Regions from separate parts of the Paenibacillus sp. HWE-109 genome, predicted to be linked through region 2. Evidence: riboswitches for the same ligand, from Rfam matches in the RefSeq annotation. Region 2 holds a riboswitch; each other region holds the start of a gene.

Region 1 (6,116 bases), 3.8 Mb from region 2:
AAGCTCCGTTTGGTTCACAAATGATCTTATATCCCATGAAATGACGGGCTGCCTAGCGATCAGGGCGGTCTTTTTGTCGTTTGCGAATGGATATTTTGGTTATACAAAAATAATCTGGTATTTAGACAGGCTCAGTAATTGAATTGCGATGCCAATTCATTGTAAGATGAAAGGATGAACCGCAAACCCAAATTTCAGAAAGGTAGGTTTAACCATGGATACTTTGAAGCTTAAAATTCTCGAACTAATGAAAGAAGACGCCCGCCGAAGCGCGGATCTTATCGCCACAATGCTAGGAACGGCGGAGGACGAAGTGGCGCGAGCGATAAGCGAGATGGAAGCGGATAAGGTCATCGTCAAATATGCGACAGTGGTGAACTGGAGTAAAGTAGATGACGAAAAGGTTACCGCCCTAATTGAAGTGCAAATTACACCGGAACGCGGACGCGGCTTCGATGCCATCGCGGAACGGATTTACCTATATCCGGAAGTCAAATCCGTCTACTTGATGTCAGGTGCTTATGACTTGCTTGTTGAAATTGAGGGCAACTCCCTGAAGCAAGTAGCCTCTTTTGTTTCGAATAAATTGTCACCAATCGACCGTGTGCTTTCTACAAAAACAAATTTCATATTAAAAAAATACAAACAAGACGGCATTATATTCGAGGATCAGGCTGATGATCACCGTATGCTCGTTTCGCCGTAAGGAAGAGGGAACGTCATGATCAAAGATGAGACAACGATCCAGCCGAACAAGGTCAAATCCATGCAGGACTACCTGGCTCCTGCCGTACGTGAGATCAAGCCATCCGGGATTCGCAAGTTTTTTGATTTGGTAAGCAACAGCAAGGATGATATTATTTCGCTTGGTGTAGGGGAGCCTGACTTTTCAACACCGTGGCATGTGCGTGAAGCTGCCGTGTATTCCCTTGAGCGCGGCCGAACCAAATATACGCCAAACTCCGGGATTCCAGAGCTTCGTGAAGCGATTGCCGATTATTTGCACACCTCGTTCAAAGTGAAGTATGAGCCTTCCAACGAAGTGCTTGTTACAGTAGGCGGCAGCGAAGCGATTGACTTGGCACTGCGCGCTTTGGTTACGCCAGGGGACGAGATTCTTATTCCGGAGCCTTGCTACATTTCATATTCACCTATTACGAGTATTAGTGGCGGTGTTCCAGTAGGCATTGAAACTTTCGCCAAGGATCAATTCAAGCTTACGGAGAAAGCTTTGCGCGATGTTATTACGCCACGTTCCAAAATTTTAATTCTTTGTTACCCAAGCAATCCTACTGGCGGTATCATGACTTATGAAGATTGGCTCCCGATTGCTAAAGTGGTGGAAGAAAATGATTTGATCGTGATTTCGGATGAAATTTATGCCGAATTAACATATGGACAGAAGCACGTAAGTTTCGCAGCTGTACCGGGAATGAAAGATCGGACCATTCTGGTTAGCGGCTTTTCCAAAGCATTCGCAATGACAGGTTGGCGGATGGGGTACGCTTGCGGCCATTCAGAACTAATATCGGCTATGACCAAAATTCACCAATATACGGTGATGTGCGCACCAGTCATGGGCCAGGTTGCAGCACATGAGGCGCTGACCAATGGTTTGGAAGAGAAAGATCGTATGATAGAGTCCTATAACCAGCGCAGACGGTTGATTGTCAAAGGGTTTCGCGAGATTGGCTTAGAGTGCCATGAACCGCAAGGCGCGTTCTATGCCTTCCCAAGTATTGTCGCAACAGGGCTGACCTCGGATGAATTTGCGCAAAAATTGTTGTTTGAAGCAAAGGTCGCAGCGGTACCTGGAGATGTGTTTGGCTTAGGAGGCGAAGGCTTCTTGCGCTGCTCTTATGCATACAGTGTTTCTCAACTTAATGAAGCGTTAGAACGCATTGGAAAATTTTTGAGAAAATTGTAAATTGTTAAGTAATAGATATGTTCATTATGTCAGAAAACTGGTATTCTTGTAGTAGGGAGGGATGAGCATGGCTTTTATGGAATACCAACTATCAACCTATCAGAAACATATTCAAATTCGTGAACAAGATTTCGGAAAGCGTTGGTTGACTAAGCGTGCGAAGAAGCGGAATTCCCTCATCTTACTCGAAGAAGAGATTCATTCTTTACGACGTAAGCTGGAACAGTTGGTTCTCGATGGGGAAGAAATGACCTCTGAATCTGTCGTCGAATTGAGTACAATCCTAGACCAAAGAATAAATGAATATATGAACAACGGGAAGAAAAGTCGGTGAAAACCGACTTTTCTCGCGACTACAGAAGGATATAGATCACATACGGAGGTACGTTCACAACATGAAAGCGAAATGGCTATTGGTTATGATGGTTGGACTTATGGTACTGCTGGCAGGATGTGGTGGACCTAAGCCAGATGTTTCTATTTTTATTATGGGATCAAGCGGGTTCCCGAGTGAAGCAGCGGAGAAATTGGAAGTTTCGCTGAAATCCAAGGTGGGCGAGACCCCTACGGTCAAGGTTGTTAGTTCCCCTATTTTCTCTTTGGAGAAAATGATTGTAGAATTGGCTGCCGGCGGCAATGGCATCTTCATTCTTGGGGACGACCAGTTTAAATCTCTCAGTAATCAAGCAGGATTCGTGTCCTTGGATGAAACGATTAAACCGGAGGATTACCCGGATGGGGTTGTCGAAATCAAAGAAGAAGGCAAGCCGTCCGAAAAGCATTTATACGGAATTCCGCTTACAGGAAACAAGTGGATGAAAGAGCAAGGTTTTGAAGGAAAAGGGTTGGTAGCGTTCATTCCTCAGAATGCGCCAAAGCTGAATGAAGCCAAGCAAGTGCTCAAAGTGATTGCACAAAAGTAACAAGAAGTCTATAATCGACAAAGAGATTGATAGTCAAATACGCCGCCATAGGTGCTGGCAAGCTTATTCCTAAGCTTGTCTGCTTAAAAGGGAAGCCGGTTGAAGTCCGGCACGGTCCCGCCACTGTAATCCACGCAAGCGATAGGTGGAAAGTCAGGATACCTGCCCATGGAGCCTTTTTACGACATCCTTCGAGGAAAAGGATCGCGTTAAATCAGGAAGCAAACGTCAAGTTGCTGAACACCGCGATTTATCGTCCCTCTGTTCCTTCAGGAACAGGGGGCTTTTTTGTTAGGCTCAAACCGGCTAGGATCAATCGAAATCAAGCACAAAGAGAGAGGGTTAATGATAATGGAAAAGAAGTTCGTCAAAAAAGCGCTGATTCTTACAGTTGCGTTAGCAACGGCAGTCAGTTTAGCAGCCTGTGGGAAGAAAGAAGCAGAAATAACGAATCCATCGAAGCTGGGCGGCGAGGGGACTAAAGCGCCAACGGTGACAACAACACCGGCAGCAGCGAAGAAGACCGTTTATCCACTGAAGATTAAAGATGCAACAGGCAAAGAGTTTACGTTTGAGAAAGCGCCTGAGAAGATTGCATCCGTATCACCGGCAGAAACCGAGGCGCTGTTTGCTCTAGGTTTGGAAGCTAACATCGTAGGTGTCTCGGATTTTGATGATTACCCGGATGCGGCAAAAACCAAGCCCAAATTAGGCAGTATCACGAAACCTAACCAAGAAGCGCTGATTGCCTCCAATGCGAATATTGTGTTTACAGGGGTTTCGATGAAAGTAGATACGGTGGAGCAGCTTCGCGCATTAAATGTTAACATTTTCAAAGTAGAGCCTAAAACGCTGGATGATGTGATTGTGAACATTCAAACTTATGGACTGATTACAGATCACCAAGAGCAAGCGGAGAAAATTGTTGCCAAAATGAAGGCAGACCGTCAAAAGGTTGTCGACGCCGTCAAAGATGTGAAGCAAGAGAACAAGAAGAAGGTCTACATTGAATTCAGCCCGGGCTGGACTGTGGGCAGCGGAGAATTCATGGACGAGTTGATTAAGCTATCAGGCGGCATCAATGTAGCTGGAGATGGAAAAGGCTGGTATCAAATCAGCGAAGAGAAGATCATTCAGCAAAACCCGGCTGTTATTTTATTTGCTAACGGCGTTATCGATACGAAGAGCAAGAAATCACTGGACGAAATCATCCGTACGCGCAGTGGCTGGGATACGATCGAAGCCGTGAAGAACAAGCAAGTGATCGGCCTTGATCAAAATATGCTGAGCCGCCCGGGACCTCGATTGACAGACGGACTGCTTCAAATGGCTAAAGGCATTTATCCCGAACTGGTGAAATAAATGAAAAGAAAATTAGTGCTATGGGGAGGAGTAGGAGTTATACTCCTTCTTCTTTCTATTCTGGTGAGTTTATCACTGGGAACAGCGAATCTGCCTGTCTTGCAAATCGCAGGAATTCTGGGCAAGCATATCCCATGGCTTGGCGACTATATCGACGCGAACTGGCAGCAATCAGCAGAGCAAATTATTAATAAAGTGCGATTTCCTCGCGTCTTGCTCGGCATTCTGGTGGGTGCGGCGCTGTCTATCGCGGGTGCGGCTTTTCAAGGTGTTTTGCGAAATCCCTTGGCAGATCCGTATGCGCTCGGGGTATCGTCTGGGGCATCGGTTGGCGCTGCTTTCCTCATCTATTTTGGGCTGCAGATGGCGTGGTTTGGACAATGGTCGATTCCGATTGTTGCTTTCATTACCGGACTTCTTTCCTTATTTCTAGTTCTGAAGCTCGCTCAAATCGAAGGAAAGCTCAAAATGGAAACGTTGATCTTGTCAGGCGTTGTTATGCAGGCCTTCCTGGGGGCCATCGTATCGTTCATGGTTTCGATTTCCAAACAGGTGATCAATGAAATCGTTTTTTGGCTAATGGGCAGCCTGGCGATGCGCGGCTGGTCGTATATTTACATCATTACACCCTATTTGCTTATTGGCATTATTGTGCTTTTGGGCTATGCACGTTCTTTGAATTTGCTCGCTTTGGGGGAGCGGCAAGCGTCACATCTAGGCGTCAATGTCGAGCGGACCAAGTTAGTCGTACTGGTCGTGGCTACTTTCTTGACGGCAGCTGCCGTTTCGGTTGCTGGTGTTATTGGATTTGTCGGTCTCATCGTTCCGCATTTGGTCCGATTGGTTGTAGGACCTGATTATCGCTTGATTATTCCTTTATCCGCGATTGGCGGAGGGATCTACGTTCTGTGGGCGGATACGATGGCTCGCACGGTATTAAGTCCAACCGAAATTCCATTGGGTGTCATTACGGCCTTCTTGGGCGCCCCGTTTTTTGCGTATTTGCTACATAAGGATAAGAAAACGTTAAGAGGTTGATCAACATGATTAAAGTGGAGCACCTTTCGCAAAGTTTCTTGGAGCAGCAAGTGCTGGAGAAGATTACCTTCGAGGTCAAGCAAGGCGAGTTTTTTGGCATTATCGGACCCAATGGAAGCGGGAAGTCGACGCTGCTTCGACTTTTATCCGGCATAGATCCAGTGAAATCCGGGAAAGTCCAGTTGGATGGACGAGAAGCGTCAGCTTTTTCCCGCAAAGAATTGGCTAGATGGCTCGCTGTGCTGCAGCAGGATGCGCTTCCTCCGGTAGGCTTTACGGTTCGTGAAGTGGTGGAGATGGGGCGCTATCCATTTCAGAATTGGCTAGGCGAGGATTCTGCAGATGCGGAGGGTTTAATTGAAGGGATCGTGAGACGGCTGCATTTGGAGCCATTGATCGACAGGACCATCGAGCGGCTAAGCGGCGGGGAACGACAGCGTGTTGCGCTGGCCAAAGTGATGGCACAACAGCCACGGCTGCTGATGCTGGATGAACCGACCACCTTTCTGGATATTGGGTACCAAGTCCAAATGATGGATTATATTAGAGAATGGCAGAGCGAAGCGGAGTTAACGGTCGTTGCGGTTCTGCATGACTTAAACTTGGCTGCTCAGTACTGCACGCGTTTGATGGTCGTCCACAATGGGCGAATGGCTGCCATTGGAACGCCTGAAGAAATCATAACCAGCGAATTAATCAAAGCGGTGTATGGAACAGAACCGATCGTTCTGCGCCATCCTGTCAACGAAGCACCGCAAATTTTATTACAGCCAGGCAAATAAGTGAAATAACGGAGGATGACATAATGAGCGAATTGGCGTCTATTCTTAATCGTATTGAGTCTATTCATGAAGAGGCAGTGAATC
Region 2 (6,116 bases):
GGATCCATGACACTAAGTCGACGATGCCCAAGCGCGCAATGCTGTGAAATCCAGGTGCCTGAAGCATCGGGACCACGCAAATGGAGTGTTTCCGTCATATTTTCTAGAATGGACGGGTACCCGGTCAAGTCTTTCCGCCAATCTATCCAACCCGTTATTCCGCACATAGACGTTCCTTCCTTTCTTTATGAAGAGAGCATGATGATAAAGGGTATGCAAATTTGGGATATATAATGTCTGTCCCTAGCCGGATAGGTATGGCTGACAAGATGGATTTTGTGTTTTGCTAACAGGACTGTTACAATAAATCCAATTCTTACATATTAAATGACGAAGGTGATGACAATGAAAAAGAAACATTCCAAAGCACAAATTGATTACTTGGCCTCCAGAGAACATTTTTTGCAAATTAGCAATCAAGCGGATAAACGAATTGCCGAACTGAAAGAGTCGGGGGCTGAAGTAGGCCAAGCTGAGTTGGAGGACATCATTGAGCGTGTTGGTTTGCATCGTGCTTACAATGAGCTTACACAAGCTGAAAATGTCTTGATCAACTGGACGCAAACCGCCATTAAGACGGAGCCGGAATTTATGCAAAATCGCGGCAACTTCGAGGAACTGTACGAGCGTGTCAAAACAGATGCCGAAGCCAGAGGGGCGATTCTTAATCTAGCCATGCGTTTAAATTTGGAGCTAGTGTGACATTCTAAAGATGTAGTGCCATTCTTTCTTCAGGAGGCGAATGCTCATGGATAGTCATTTCATCAGCAAGCTGCATGACAAGCAGAGGAAAGCCGAGAAGAACTTCAGGACACAAGGTGATAAGCAGCCCGGCAGTAATTTGCCGCACAAGAAACACTAAGGTCGAGTGGCACCAAACAAGAACCTGCGAGGGAAATTGCCTTGCAGGTTTTTGCTTTTTGCATGGTTTAAGCAGGTTGGATCCATACTAAACGAGTGGCTAATTCACTTAGAGGAGGAGCAGCAGCGATGAGCAAAAAGAAAAATATGACGGAAAAGAACCAAAGTGCTATTGATAATTCGAAGCAAGCTTCGCAAGTGCAATCGAATTTGACCTCGACTGAGCCGGGGCATCATCAGCCTAATCGTCCTTCTGTGTAGACCATATCTCGAAGAGCTCCAACCTTGAGTTGGGGCTTTTTTCCTTGTAAGCCTATGGACATTACGGTAAGATGGGGGAGGAGTTGGAACAAGCTTTGTAATTTCATAACGGAAATAGGTGTTTATCCTGGGCAAGTTATTGCAAGGATAAGCTTAAAAGGGAAGATCGGTTCGAAGCCGACGCGGTCCCGCCACTGTAACAAAGGAGTCAACGTCTAGGGTGCCACTGATCGCTGTAGATTGGGAAGGTAGACGCTTGATGATGATCTTGAAGCCAGGAGACCTGCCTATTTTTGACGCACACAATGTACCTACGGGAGATAGGGAGGTGTTAGATGAACTATTCGCATACCATCGATAGGCGTCTTTCCCTTTTTTTTAAAAGAGGGGAGGCGCCTTTTTTAGAAGTATAAGAGTTATCTGTTTTGGAGTGAACGCGGAGTTACTCCAGCTGCCTCGCGCGGACGTAAGGGAACTGAGGTGTGCTATTCTAGCCAAAAGTGTCAGTATCGTGAGGTTGAGGGAACTACAGTACGTTATTTTGCTGTTTTATGCGAATTTTGAAACTTTTTGTGGAAATAAGACCCTGTAGTTCCGCTATGACCCTCGCATGCCTACTTTTTGCCTAATTAGCGTCCCCTGGTTCCCTTGCTAAGTTTTGCCGCTAAGAAGAGACGGATCTATCAGGGTGGCGAAGCTGGTTTTCGTATTGACAATTCATGTCCAGTTCATAATAATAGTAATAATTACGATTAAACAATTCTCAGGAGGTTCAATTCCCTATGTTAAGTCGCTATTCCAGTAAGCTGGTCTCATTTCTATTCCTTATCGTGATTGTGATTCTATCGGCCTGTTCGAGTTCCAATGGTCAAGCTGGCGCATCTGCTCAGCCCAAATCTTCGGCAAATGCGGCAGTCCCTGCCAAAGATCAAGTGCTTAAATATGTCACACTGAATATGCCTCGCTCGCTCGATCCTGTCCATATTGACGCTCAGCGAATTACGTCAGATGGCATCGCCGAACCGCTTGTGTATCAGAATGACGATGGCTCTATTCGTCCTTGGCTAGCCAAATCGTGGAAGAACGTAGAACCGACGCAGTGGGAAGTTGAGCTGCAGCCTAACGTCAAATTTTGGAGCGGTGCCGTGATGGATGCGGCCGCTGTGAAAGCGGCTCTGGAACGTCACCAGAAGCTGAATAAACGCGGACCTTCTCAACTTGGCGGCGTTCAATTCATTGTGAAGGATGCTACGCATCTGCAAATTCAGACGCCTAAGCCGGATCCTTCTTTCATCTTTAAATTAGCTGCATTTGCCATACATAACGCGGCTCAAGCGGATTTAATCGGTGACAAGTTCAATAAAGAGCCCGATTTAACGGGATTTATGAAGCCCATTCAATTTACGCCCGGCGAGCTGTTGATTGCAGAAGCATTCCCAGGCTACTGGGGTGACAAGCCTAAACTGCAGCGCCTTGAATCAAGGCTCGGGACGGATGGTCAAGCTCGTTTGCTTGCGCTGAAGAATGGTGATGCAGACGGAGATATGAACGTAGAAGTGGAACAACGGGTTTCCTACGAAAAGGATAGCAAGTTCCAAACCTATTTTCCTGTTGGCAGCACCTCGAATCTGTGGCTCAATATCAAGAAAGTGCCATCCCTCCAGGATGCGAAAGTGCGCCAAGCGATCAACCTCGCTGTGAATCGCAAGGAACTGATCGATGGAGTGAATCGCGGATTTGCTTCCAAAGCGACAGGGCACTTCCCTTCGGGTCTCCCATATGCAATTGAAACGAGCACGGAAATGGATAAAGCCAAAGCGGCTCAATTATTGGATGAGGCAGGATGGAAAGCTGGTTCTGACGGCATTCGTGCCAAAGATGGCCAGAAGCTGCAGTATAAAATGTTGACTTATTCGGTCTTTCAACCGCTAGCGGTTGCGCTGCAATCACAGCTCAAAGAAGTTGGGATTTCCGTTGAACTAAACGTTGTAGAAACGACGGCATCCAATCAAATGATGCTGGACGGCAACTTTGAGCTTGCGACCTATTGTTCGTGCGGAAGTGCGACTGGGGATGTTGGAGGGCAATTAAATTCATACTACCACACAGGCATTGCTTCTAATTATGGTGGCTACTCCAATACAGAAGTAGATAAACTGTTGGAAGTTTTGGTTTCCGAGTTCGATGGCAAGAAACAGGCTGAACTTGCAAAGCAAATTCAAACGAAAGTGCAGCAGGATGTGCCGATTGTTTATTTATACAATAGTACGCGTTGGGGCGCAGCCTACAATAAAAAAGTTCAAGGTGTAGATGACAACCTCAAGACCAGAATCACACCGGCCATGTATATCGCACAATGAAATTAGTACGTTATCTATGCATCCGGCTGGCGATGACGGTTCCTGTCCTTCTAGGTGTAACGCTGCTTGTTTTTTCACTTGTGCGTTTCATCCCCGGCGACCCGGCTCGCACCATGCTGCTCAGCATGTTTGATCCTGGCTCGAATCTAACTGATTTGGAGAAAGATGCAAGTGAGCTGAAAAGGAGCCTTGGGCTGGATCAGCCCTTCTGGGTCCAATACGGACATTGGCTTATGCACATTGTCCAAGGAAATTTAGGTGTTTCCTTTCGCAGCAGAACACCGATCTGGGATGAGTTTATGAGCCGCTTCCCAGCCACGCTCGAATTATCGCTTGCTGCCCTTGTGGTCATGATCCTGATCTCAATTCCTTCCGGTATTGCTGGCGCAGTGTTTCATCGCAGAGCACTGGATCATATCAGTCGATTCATAGCTTTAATCGGGATTTCGGTGCCTTCTTTCTTCTTGGGACTCGTCTTTATGTATAGCTTCTCGGTCAAATTCGGCTGGCTGCCGACAATGGGACGAGGCGATATGAAACATCTGATTCTCCCTGCACTTACGCTTGGGATCGGACTTTCCTCCATTACCGCGCGATTGCTGCGGACAAGTATGCTGCAAGCATTCTCACAGCGGTATATGCTGCTGGCTGAAGCGAAGGGTCTTTCGAGGCTGCAAATGATCGGGAAACATGCGCTTCCCAATGCGCTGCTCCCTGTTCTAACCTCCTTTGGGTTGGTTCTGGGGGGATTGATCGGCGGTTCCGTTATCGTGGAGACCATCTACGCGTGGCCCGGTATTGGCCGCTATGCGGTGGATGCGATAACAGGGCGCGATTATCCGGTCATTCAGGCATTTGTCCTCTTCATAGCTGTCGTGTACATTTCATTGAATCTTCTCGTTGATATCGCCTATCGGTGGCTTGATCCGCGAGTAAGGGTTGAGCAGGAGGGACAGCGTGGATAAGCGGTTTCGCCAAAGATTAGTTGCAGCTATTCAAAAAGATCCGATTGCACTTGGTCTGCTTGTACTCCTTATCGGAATTCTAATCGTCTCGCTTGGTGCCCCTTGGTTCGCTGTTCAAGATCCGCTCAAAGTGAATTATTCGGCTTCTCTGCTTGTCCCGTCGAGTGATCACTGGTTCGGAACGGATAATTACGGAAGAGATGTGTGGACAAGGTTGATGTATGGCGGGCTCCATTCCATTGGAGCCTCCATCCTAGCGGTGAGCATCGTGATTTCCATAAGTCTGTTGGTCGGACTTGCTGCCGGCTATTTCGGTGGTTGGGTGGATACAGTCCTGACCCGTATTATGGACGTTCTTTTCTCCTTTCCGCAAATGGTTCTAGCAATAACGCTCGCTACTTTACTAGGCGCAGGATTGCCCAGCTTGCTTATTGCTGTCGCGGCTGTCTCCTGGCCCTCGTATGCCCGTATGATTCGCAGTTATGTTCTATCGATCCGGGGGGATGGATACGTGACGGCCGCTCGAGCTATGGGCATTCCCGCATGGAAAATTATCGGGACGCATATTCTAGGCGCTTTGGCAGGACCGATTCTGGTCTTGGTGACGCTGGATATGGGGAGTATCATGCTTAGCATCGCTTCGATGTCCTTCCTGGGGCTGGGGATTAAGCCGCCGCAGCCGGAGTGGGGGGCGATGCTGAACGAAGGCAGAGCCTATCTGGAAGAAGCGCCTTGGTTGTTTATTGCCCCAGGCATGGCGATCTTGCTTACCGTATTAGCCGCCAATTATTTGGGCGACATCTTGAAGGATGCACTGGAACCGCGCAAACCTTCAGTTCCGCAATTGTTTGGGCGCAGACGATTGCATAAAATCATAGCACCTCCACCGATTGCCCCTTGGGCTGCTGGAGTGTCGGGCGCTCCAATTTTAGACATGCGCAGCGTCACGATTACTCTGCAAGAGAACGGCAAATCAGCCACTTCTCCTATTCTTCACAAGGTGGACCTCCGATTGTATCCAGGTGAATGTCTAGGCCTAGTGGGGGAGAGCGGCTCAGGCAAGAGCACACTCGCGCTTGCTTCATTGGGCTTGCTCAGACTGCCCCTTCATCAACAAGAGGGTTCAATCCAATTATTCGGAGAGGATACCTCTGCGTACAGGTGGAAGGATTGGCGCCGCATTCGCGGGCGGCGAATTGCCTATATAACGCAAGATCCAATGGATTCTCTGAATCCAGTCCTACGTATCGGCGAGCAGCTGCGCGAATGCCTGCTGATGCGAGGCAGTTCTTGGACGAAGGCGGCTGCCAAAGAGAAGGTGCTTGAGCTTCTGGAGCAAATGGGTTTGTCTGCGGATACCTATGGCTGTTATCCGCACGAACTCAGCGGAGGGATGCGTCAGCGTGTCGTCATCGCGATGGCGATGATTCATCAACCCGATATTATCGTGGCGGACGAGCCGACAACAGCGCTTGATGTAAGCACCCAGGCTAGAATCATGGAACTGTTGAATGAGCTGCGTTTGAAACATCAGATGGCTCTTATCTTTATTTCGCATGATCTGCGGCTAGTTGCTCAAATCGCTGATCGCGTCTGTGTGATGCGCGGTGGTCAGGTTGTGGAGACAGGCGATATTCAGCAGGTATTCACGAACCCTGCGCATGCTTAC
Region 3 (6,116 bases), 3.8 Mb from region 2:
CAGAGAAGCTGGTTGATTTTATCGACAACAAAAGAATCATGCCGTTGAAATCGGCTATCCAAATTGCGGCAACCTTACGATGTGAGGTTACCCAGTTATATGAACTGATCTAAATCCGGATGGATAGATATAGGCAATAGCAAGAGCACTCTGATCATCAGAGCGCTCTTTTCTTGTTTTTGTATGTGAAAAAGCCGCCTATTAGAATAGGCAGCCCTTTCTGTACAGTTTGGAATTACCAAACAAATGCACTAGTGATGATAACTAATAAGATGAAAAGTACCAAAATAGCTGCTGAAGAATTATAACCGCCAGTTCCACAACTCATCCGAATCAACCTCCAAGTTTGAAATGGTTTGTGTTTCGAGATAGCTTATGACTATTTTGAAGGAATGCTTGGGCGCAGTGATGGATTGTGCTATTGTCCCGATTGCCGAAGAATTTTGGAACCATACGATGAAAATTTACGTTATTACATCTAGTCAATTTATTTTTGTATATCGGCATTGGAAAAATAAAAGACTAATTCACAAAAGATCAGCTTGGAGGCCGCGAAGGTGTTATTGACTTGGATTGTTATTGTTGCAGTAGTTGTGATTTCGGTCATTATTTTTATGAATGTGTACCCGCAGTTTGGGCGAAAACCCTCACAGGTGAAAATTCAGGAGTTAACGGGTTCGCCACAGTATATCAACGGGAAGTTCCAAAATCCTGTGCCTACGATGATGGATACGAGCCTGAAGACATCATTAAGCATTTTGCGTGATTTTTCGAAAAGCAGTCCGAATCGGCGCCCTGCGAGTCCGCCTGGTATGGATGTGCCTTCTTTCGAGATAGATAGGGAAACGAAGGTCACATGGTTTGGGCACTCGGCGTCGCTTCTAACCATTGACGGGAAAACACTGCTCTTGGACCCGATGTTCGGGCGGGCTCCTTCGCCTTTCCCTTGGTTCGGCAAAGGCAGATATAGCGGCGGATTGCCTTTTGAAATTGCTGAATTACCGGAGATTGATGCTGTTCTGCTATCCCATGATCATTATGATCATTTGGATTATGGATCGATTATGAAATTAAAGCATAAGGTGAAACATTTTCTGGTACCACTGGGTGTTGGCGGCCATTTGATTCGTTGGGGCATCAAAGCTGAATCAATTGCCGAGTATGACTGGTGGGATGAGTTGACTTTCGAAGGTCTTAAGCTGGCTTGTACACCGGCAACCCACTTCTCGGGTAGAAGCTTAACTGACCGCGGCGCTACGTTGTGGTGTTCGTGGGTAATTCAAGGCCAGAAGTCGAAAGTATTCTTCAGTGGCGACAGTGGGTATGCACCACATTTTAAAGAGATAGGTAACAAATATGGTCCGTTCGATCTGACATTAATGGAATGCGGTCAATATGATAAACGCTGGTCGGATATTCATATGATGCCGGAAGAAACCGTTCAAGCGCATCTGGATGTAAAAGGGAAGCTGCTGATTCCGATACATTGGGGAGCCTTCACGCTGGCGGTTCACGATTGGAACGATTCGGTGTCTCGAGCCGTCAGAGCAGCGTATGAGAGCGATGTTGCGATTGCAACTCCCAGAATAGGTCAAACCATACACATACAAGCGGCAGAGTATCCGCAGGCGCCGTGGTGGAGATAAGGATTCTATGCCGTTAATTAAGCAAGAATTACTGATCCATGCGCCGATTGATGTGGTCTTTGATTTAACGCGGAGCATCGATATCCATGAGGCGTCGACCTCCCAAACGAAGGAGAAAGCGATAGCAGGCAGGACGCGTGGTTTCATTGAACTCGGCGAGACAGTCACCTGGGAAGCCGTTCATTTAGGCGTCAAACAGCAGTTGACGGTTCAAATAACGGAAATGGAGAAACCAACATATTTTGTCGATGAAATGGTGCGGGGAGCGTTCCAAAGGTTCCGGCATTCCCACCACTTTTATGCGGAGGAGCAAGGAACACGTATCGTCGATACGTTCGATTATACCTCACCTTATGGCGTATTGGGGAAGCTGGCTGATTGGTTGTTCCTGGAGCGATATATGGCTAATTTCCTGAGCAAGCGCAACCAGTTTATCAAGGGCCAAGCGGAGGATTTAGCGAAGGTAACTCGTTGAGAACTGGATACTCAGACAGTCACATGGTATTATGGATTAGGTTGGGAGTTCGAAATGAATCAGGAGCGAAGAAAAATCTATGGCTGAACAAAAAAGTGAAAGAAAATTTCATTTCATGGGTGTACTGCTTGGAGTAGCCGTTGATAATCTAGGAACTTATATATCGACTGCATTATTTGGTAGTATATATTTTGCAGGACGCCCTGTGAATGAAGAAGCGATAAAAGCAATCTATTCGAATATTGGATTATTGCTTATCTTAATGATCATGGGTCTGTTTTGGTCATTTTTCGGAGGGTTCATCGCGGCAAAGGTAGCAAAACGAGCCGAATATTTCAATGCAGCTATTATCGGTGTTATCGGGGCTGCAATTGGTTTTGATTCGATGCTGACGGATCATGGGGTTCCCTTGTGGTTCGAATTGATTGGCTTTGTTGTCATTATTCCAATTTCGTTGTTAGGCGGCTATGTAGCCTTGAAAAGAAAAAAGGCACCATTAAAGTAAAAAAAGAGACTCGGAATTGATTCCGGGTCTCTTGTCTTTAAATCGCTGAGTCAGCTTGTTGTCGTAGGCATATGGGCGAGCATCGTTGCTTTCACTTTGTTGATTGTTTCTTGCAGATCCATGTTTTCAAATACATGCTCGCAGTCTTTGCGATAGGAGACTTCCTCTATGTAATGATTCATATAGTGATCGATGACGTCTGTCGAGGTATTGTGGGCGAGCAGGCGTTCCATGATGGTTTGTTTGTTCACATAGATGAATAAGCGCACCGCACGTTCTCCATAAATGTACTTGAAGCGGTTGGCGGCGTAACGATTAACAATGACATAAATCATTCCGTTTTTGCGCAGGGATTCATCGATGTCGGCTTTCTTAATACCGTAGAAATTTCCGTCAATTTCGGCGGTTTGAAAGAACTCACCAGCAATATCACTTTCAATAAAAGCGTTCCGCGTAGTGAAGTTGTAGTCCTTGCCGTTGATTTCCTTCGGTCTTGGTGTGCGGGTCGTATACGAAACAACGGACGAGAAGCCAAGTTCTTGGGCAATGCGGTGGGCAATGGTTTTGCGACCCGAACCGCTTGTACCGGTAAACACAAACACCAACCCATTGTCATGACTACTCATATCAATTCCTCCTTCATGATTGAAATGAAAGCGATATCTTGATAGTTTTATTATAGTATGAAAATTCAGAAAATTAAAGAAATACTTTTGAAAAAGAAGAGAATGTTTAGCAGTGATGTATCGTATACTAAATAGGAATAGATTGTTTCATAGAAAGGAAATTAAAGAATGCCCAAATATGCGAATGCAAGTGCGGAAGCTACGGCTTTTTTGAGTGAGCGAACAGGCAGCAGCCAGTTAGAGTGTTTCACTTATATTGATCCGGAACAAGCGGAAAACAGCTTTTTTATTGTAAAAACAAGCAATAAAGTTATTCATGTCTCTTTCGCAGAAATTAACTTTGATCCTACAAATTATCGGAGTTTACTAGAGGGTTTGTATCGTTCAATCTATGAATAAGTAAAGTACGTGACAAAGCCTATCAATAGATGATAGGATGATTCTAATTGCATATCAATGGATTTAGGTGCTGTATGTCTCCATTTGCATATAGTTTAAAAGGGAAGACCGGTGAAAAACCGGCACGGACCCGCCACTGTAATAATCAAGCCGTGCAATAACGGCAGCTCCTTGCAGCAAGTCACTGGGCATATACCTGGGAAGACGCAAGCAGTTGATTAAAGTCAGGAAACCTGCCTAAATCAACAACACAATAACCTACGAGGACTTAGGCCGTGTTAGAGAGCGGTTACTCCTGTTTCATTGACTTGTAGTAATTTACCAAGCATTTCTAACATGTCTCATGTTGGAAATGCTTTTTTTTAGCTTAATTAGGGAGAAAGGGTGATCCGAAATGGCAGGAAAATTGCTCATTATTGGCTTTGGCCCAGGGAGCTTTGAACATATTACCAAACGCGCAAGGGAAGCCATTCAAGAGAGTGAAATCATCATTGGTTATAACACCTATGTTGATTTGATTGCCGGCTTATTGTCGGAGCAGCAGGTTGTCCGGACGGGGATGACGGAAGAAGTCAGTCGTGCTCAGGAAGCTGTCAGACAAGCTAAACTAGGCAAGAAAGTAGCTGTCATCTCGAGTGGAGACGCCGGCGTATACGGGATGGCCGGGCTAGTGTATGAAGTGCTAATGGAGCAAGGGTGGAAACGTGAAGGCGGCGTAGAGGTTGAAGTCATACCGGGGATTTCGGCAGTACACTCTTCCGGTTCCCTGCTGGGAGCTCCTATTATGCATGATTCTTGTACAATTAGTTTAAGTGATCATCTGACACCATGGGAGTTAATTGCGAAGCGGGTAGAAGCCGCGGGAATGGCCGATTTCGTGATCGCGCTGTATAACCCTCGGAGTGGCAGGAGAACCAGGCAAATTGTGGAGACCCAGCGAATTTTGTTGAAATACCGTTCCCCGCTTACACCGGTTGGCATTGTGAAAAGCGCGTATCGCGATCGCCAGCATACGGTTGTGACAACTCTCGAAGACATGCTGAATCATGATATCGGCATGCTGACCACGATTATTATCGGGAATTCTGCGACCAAGTTATATGAAGGTCTCATGATTACACCCCGCGGTTATCAGCGGAAATATACCTTAAGCGCAGAAACGCAGCCTCTGAAACCTCATCAAAGATTGAAGTCGGAAGCAGAGCCGTGGGCATTGGAGCAATTGGAAGATGAAGCGGATTTCGATGAGTCCTTCGAAGCTTATGATGAAGAAGGCGAGCTTATTGAAGAAGATGAGTCTGTAGACAATGCTGAGCCAGCGCTGCTCAAGTCATCACCACAAGCGCAATCCAGCAATTCCTTGCAATTGGCGATGGAAGCATTGCAGTTGGTCTCACAAGGGAAGGATAGTCCGGCTTTGGCGTTCGACTCTAAGTTGATTGCGACACAAGCGATTTTTGAGTTTGCTGTCAGTCCTGGCATCGCGAATAAAAAAATGTCAGCTGCGCAGTTGTGCGCTCTTGGAGAGATTGTGGGAGACCGTGGGGATATTGAATATTCCCCGCATCATCAGTTGATCGTTCGCGTGCAAACCGATGATCCGAATCGAATTACTTCAGAGCTTAGCGCGCTTGGCTTGCTGTTGTCGCCCATCGGTGATGTTGCGCAAATAAAAGCATGTGATTTTTGCAATTTGGAGAAAGGCGACTCCATCCCGTATGCGGAAGCCATTCATAACCGAATCGGCAATTTGGAAGTACCCAAAGAATTGAAGATCGGTTTCAACGGCTGTGGGATGGCGTGTTATGGTGCTGTTCAGCAAGATATCGGCATTGTTTATCGCAAGGAGAAGTTCGATTTATTTCTTGGAGGTAAAACCGTCGGCAGGAATGCCCATGCTGCTCAGCCCGTAGCTGAAGGCATTGAGCCAAATGAACTGGTGGATTTGGTGACGCGAATTGTCGAGCGGTACAAGAAAGAAGGACATCCGAACGAGCGCTTTCATAAATTTTTCAAACGTGTCAAAGAGATTGAGGGATATCGCCACCAAGAAGCTGTAGGTTTCGTCATTGAAAATGCGCTTTGCGGCGATTAGGAATGGGAGGACATAAGAAATGAATGCAGTTCTATTTGTGGGGCATGGCAGCCGGGAAGAAGGCGGCAATGAAGAGGTTCGTCTGTTCGTTTCGGAAATTGCGAGCAAGATGAAAGAACAAATTGTGGAAACTTGTTTCCTGGAATTTGTACAACCTACTATCATGCAAGGAATTGATCGTTGTATAGAACTGGGTGCCACACACGTTGTTGTCATCCCGATTATTTTGTTTTCAGCCGGGCACGCCAAGATTCACATCCCTGCTGCAATCGATGAGGCCAAGGCGAAATATCCGTTGGCGAAATTTACATATGGCAGACCGATTGGTGTACATGAACAAATTCTCGACATTTTAACCTCCAGACTGGAA

Evidence for each region. Region 2 has a riboswitch for cobalamin ahead of LOZ80_RS01635 (ABC transporter substrate-binding protein). Riboswitches for the same ligand answer to the same signal wherever they lie in the genome.
Region 1: it holds a riboswitch for cobalamin, as region 2 does, so the genes downstream of both, LOZ80_RS23945 (ABC transporter substrate-binding protein) here and LOZ80_RS01635 (ABC transporter substrate-binding protein) in region 2, are expected to answer to the same signal.
Region 3: it holds a riboswitch for cobalamin, as region 2 does, so the genes downstream of both, cobJ (precorrin-3B C(17)-methyltransferase) here and LOZ80_RS01635 (ABC transporter substrate-binding protein) in region 2, are expected to answer to the same signal.

What each region holds. Positions count from the first base shown of each region.
Region 1 covers NZ_CP091881.1:5,625,242-5,631,357, reverse strand. Annotated here, with positions in the region: gene LOZ80_RS23970 (hypothetical protein) at 1-24, shown strand, start outside; gene LOZ80_RS23965 (Lrp/AsnC family transcriptional regulator) at 215-706, shown strand; gene LOZ80_RS23960 (aminotransferase class I/II-fold pyridoxal phosphate-dependent enzyme) at 722-1,927, shown strand; gene LOZ80_RS23955 (aspartyl-phosphate phosphatase Spo0E family protein) at 1,995-2,261, shown strand; gene LOZ80_RS23950 (hypothetical protein) at 2,323-2,850, shown strand; cobalamin riboswitch at 2,883-3,034, shown strand; gene LOZ80_RS23945 (ABC transporter substrate-binding protein) at 3,202-4,212, shown strand; gene LOZ80_RS23940 (FecCD family ABC transporter permease) at 4,213-5,250, shown strand; gene LOZ80_RS23935 (ABC transporter ATP-binding protein) at 5,256-6,032, shown strand; gene cobT (nicotinate-nucleotide--dimethylbenzimidazole phosphoribosyltransferase) at 6,056-6,116, shown strand, end outside.
Region 2 covers NZ_CP091881.1:362,909-369,024, forward strand. Annotated here, with positions in the region: gene asnB (asparagine synthase (glutamine-hydrolyzing)) at 1-167, opposite strand, end outside; gene LOZ80_RS01625 (hypothetical protein) at 346-702, shown strand; gene LOZ80_RS01630 (DUF4023 family protein) at 749-862, shown strand; gene LOZ80_RS39100 (hypothetical protein) at 991-1,122, shown strand; cobalamin riboswitch at 1,222-1,427, shown strand; gene LOZ80_RS01635 (ABC transporter substrate-binding protein) at 1,905-3,482, shown strand; gene nikB (nickel ABC transporter permease) at 3,479-4,447, shown strand; gene LOZ80_RS01645 (dipeptide/oligopeptide/nickel ABC transporter permease/ATP-binding protein) at 4,440-6,116, shown strand, end outside.
Region 3 covers NZ_CP091881.1:4,149,664-4,155,779, reverse strand. Annotated here, with positions in the region: gene LOZ80_RS17910 (XRE family transcriptional regulator) at 1-113, shown strand, start outside; gene LOZ80_RS17905 (YjcZ family sporulation protein) at 236-328, opposite strand; gene LOZ80_RS17900 (MBL fold metallo-hydrolase) at 690-1,646, shown strand; gene LOZ80_RS17895 (SRPBCC family protein) at 1,654-2,121, shown strand; gene LOZ80_RS17890 (hypothetical protein) at 2,201-2,626, shown strand; gene LOZ80_RS17885 (guanylate kinase) at 2,677-3,252, opposite strand; gene LOZ80_RS17880 (hypothetical protein) at 3,421-3,651, shown strand; cobalamin riboswitch at 3,700-3,906, shown strand; gene cobJ (precorrin-3B C(17)-methyltransferase) at 4,046-5,746, shown strand; gene LOZ80_RS17870 (sirohydrochlorin chelatase) at 5,766-6,116, shown strand, end outside.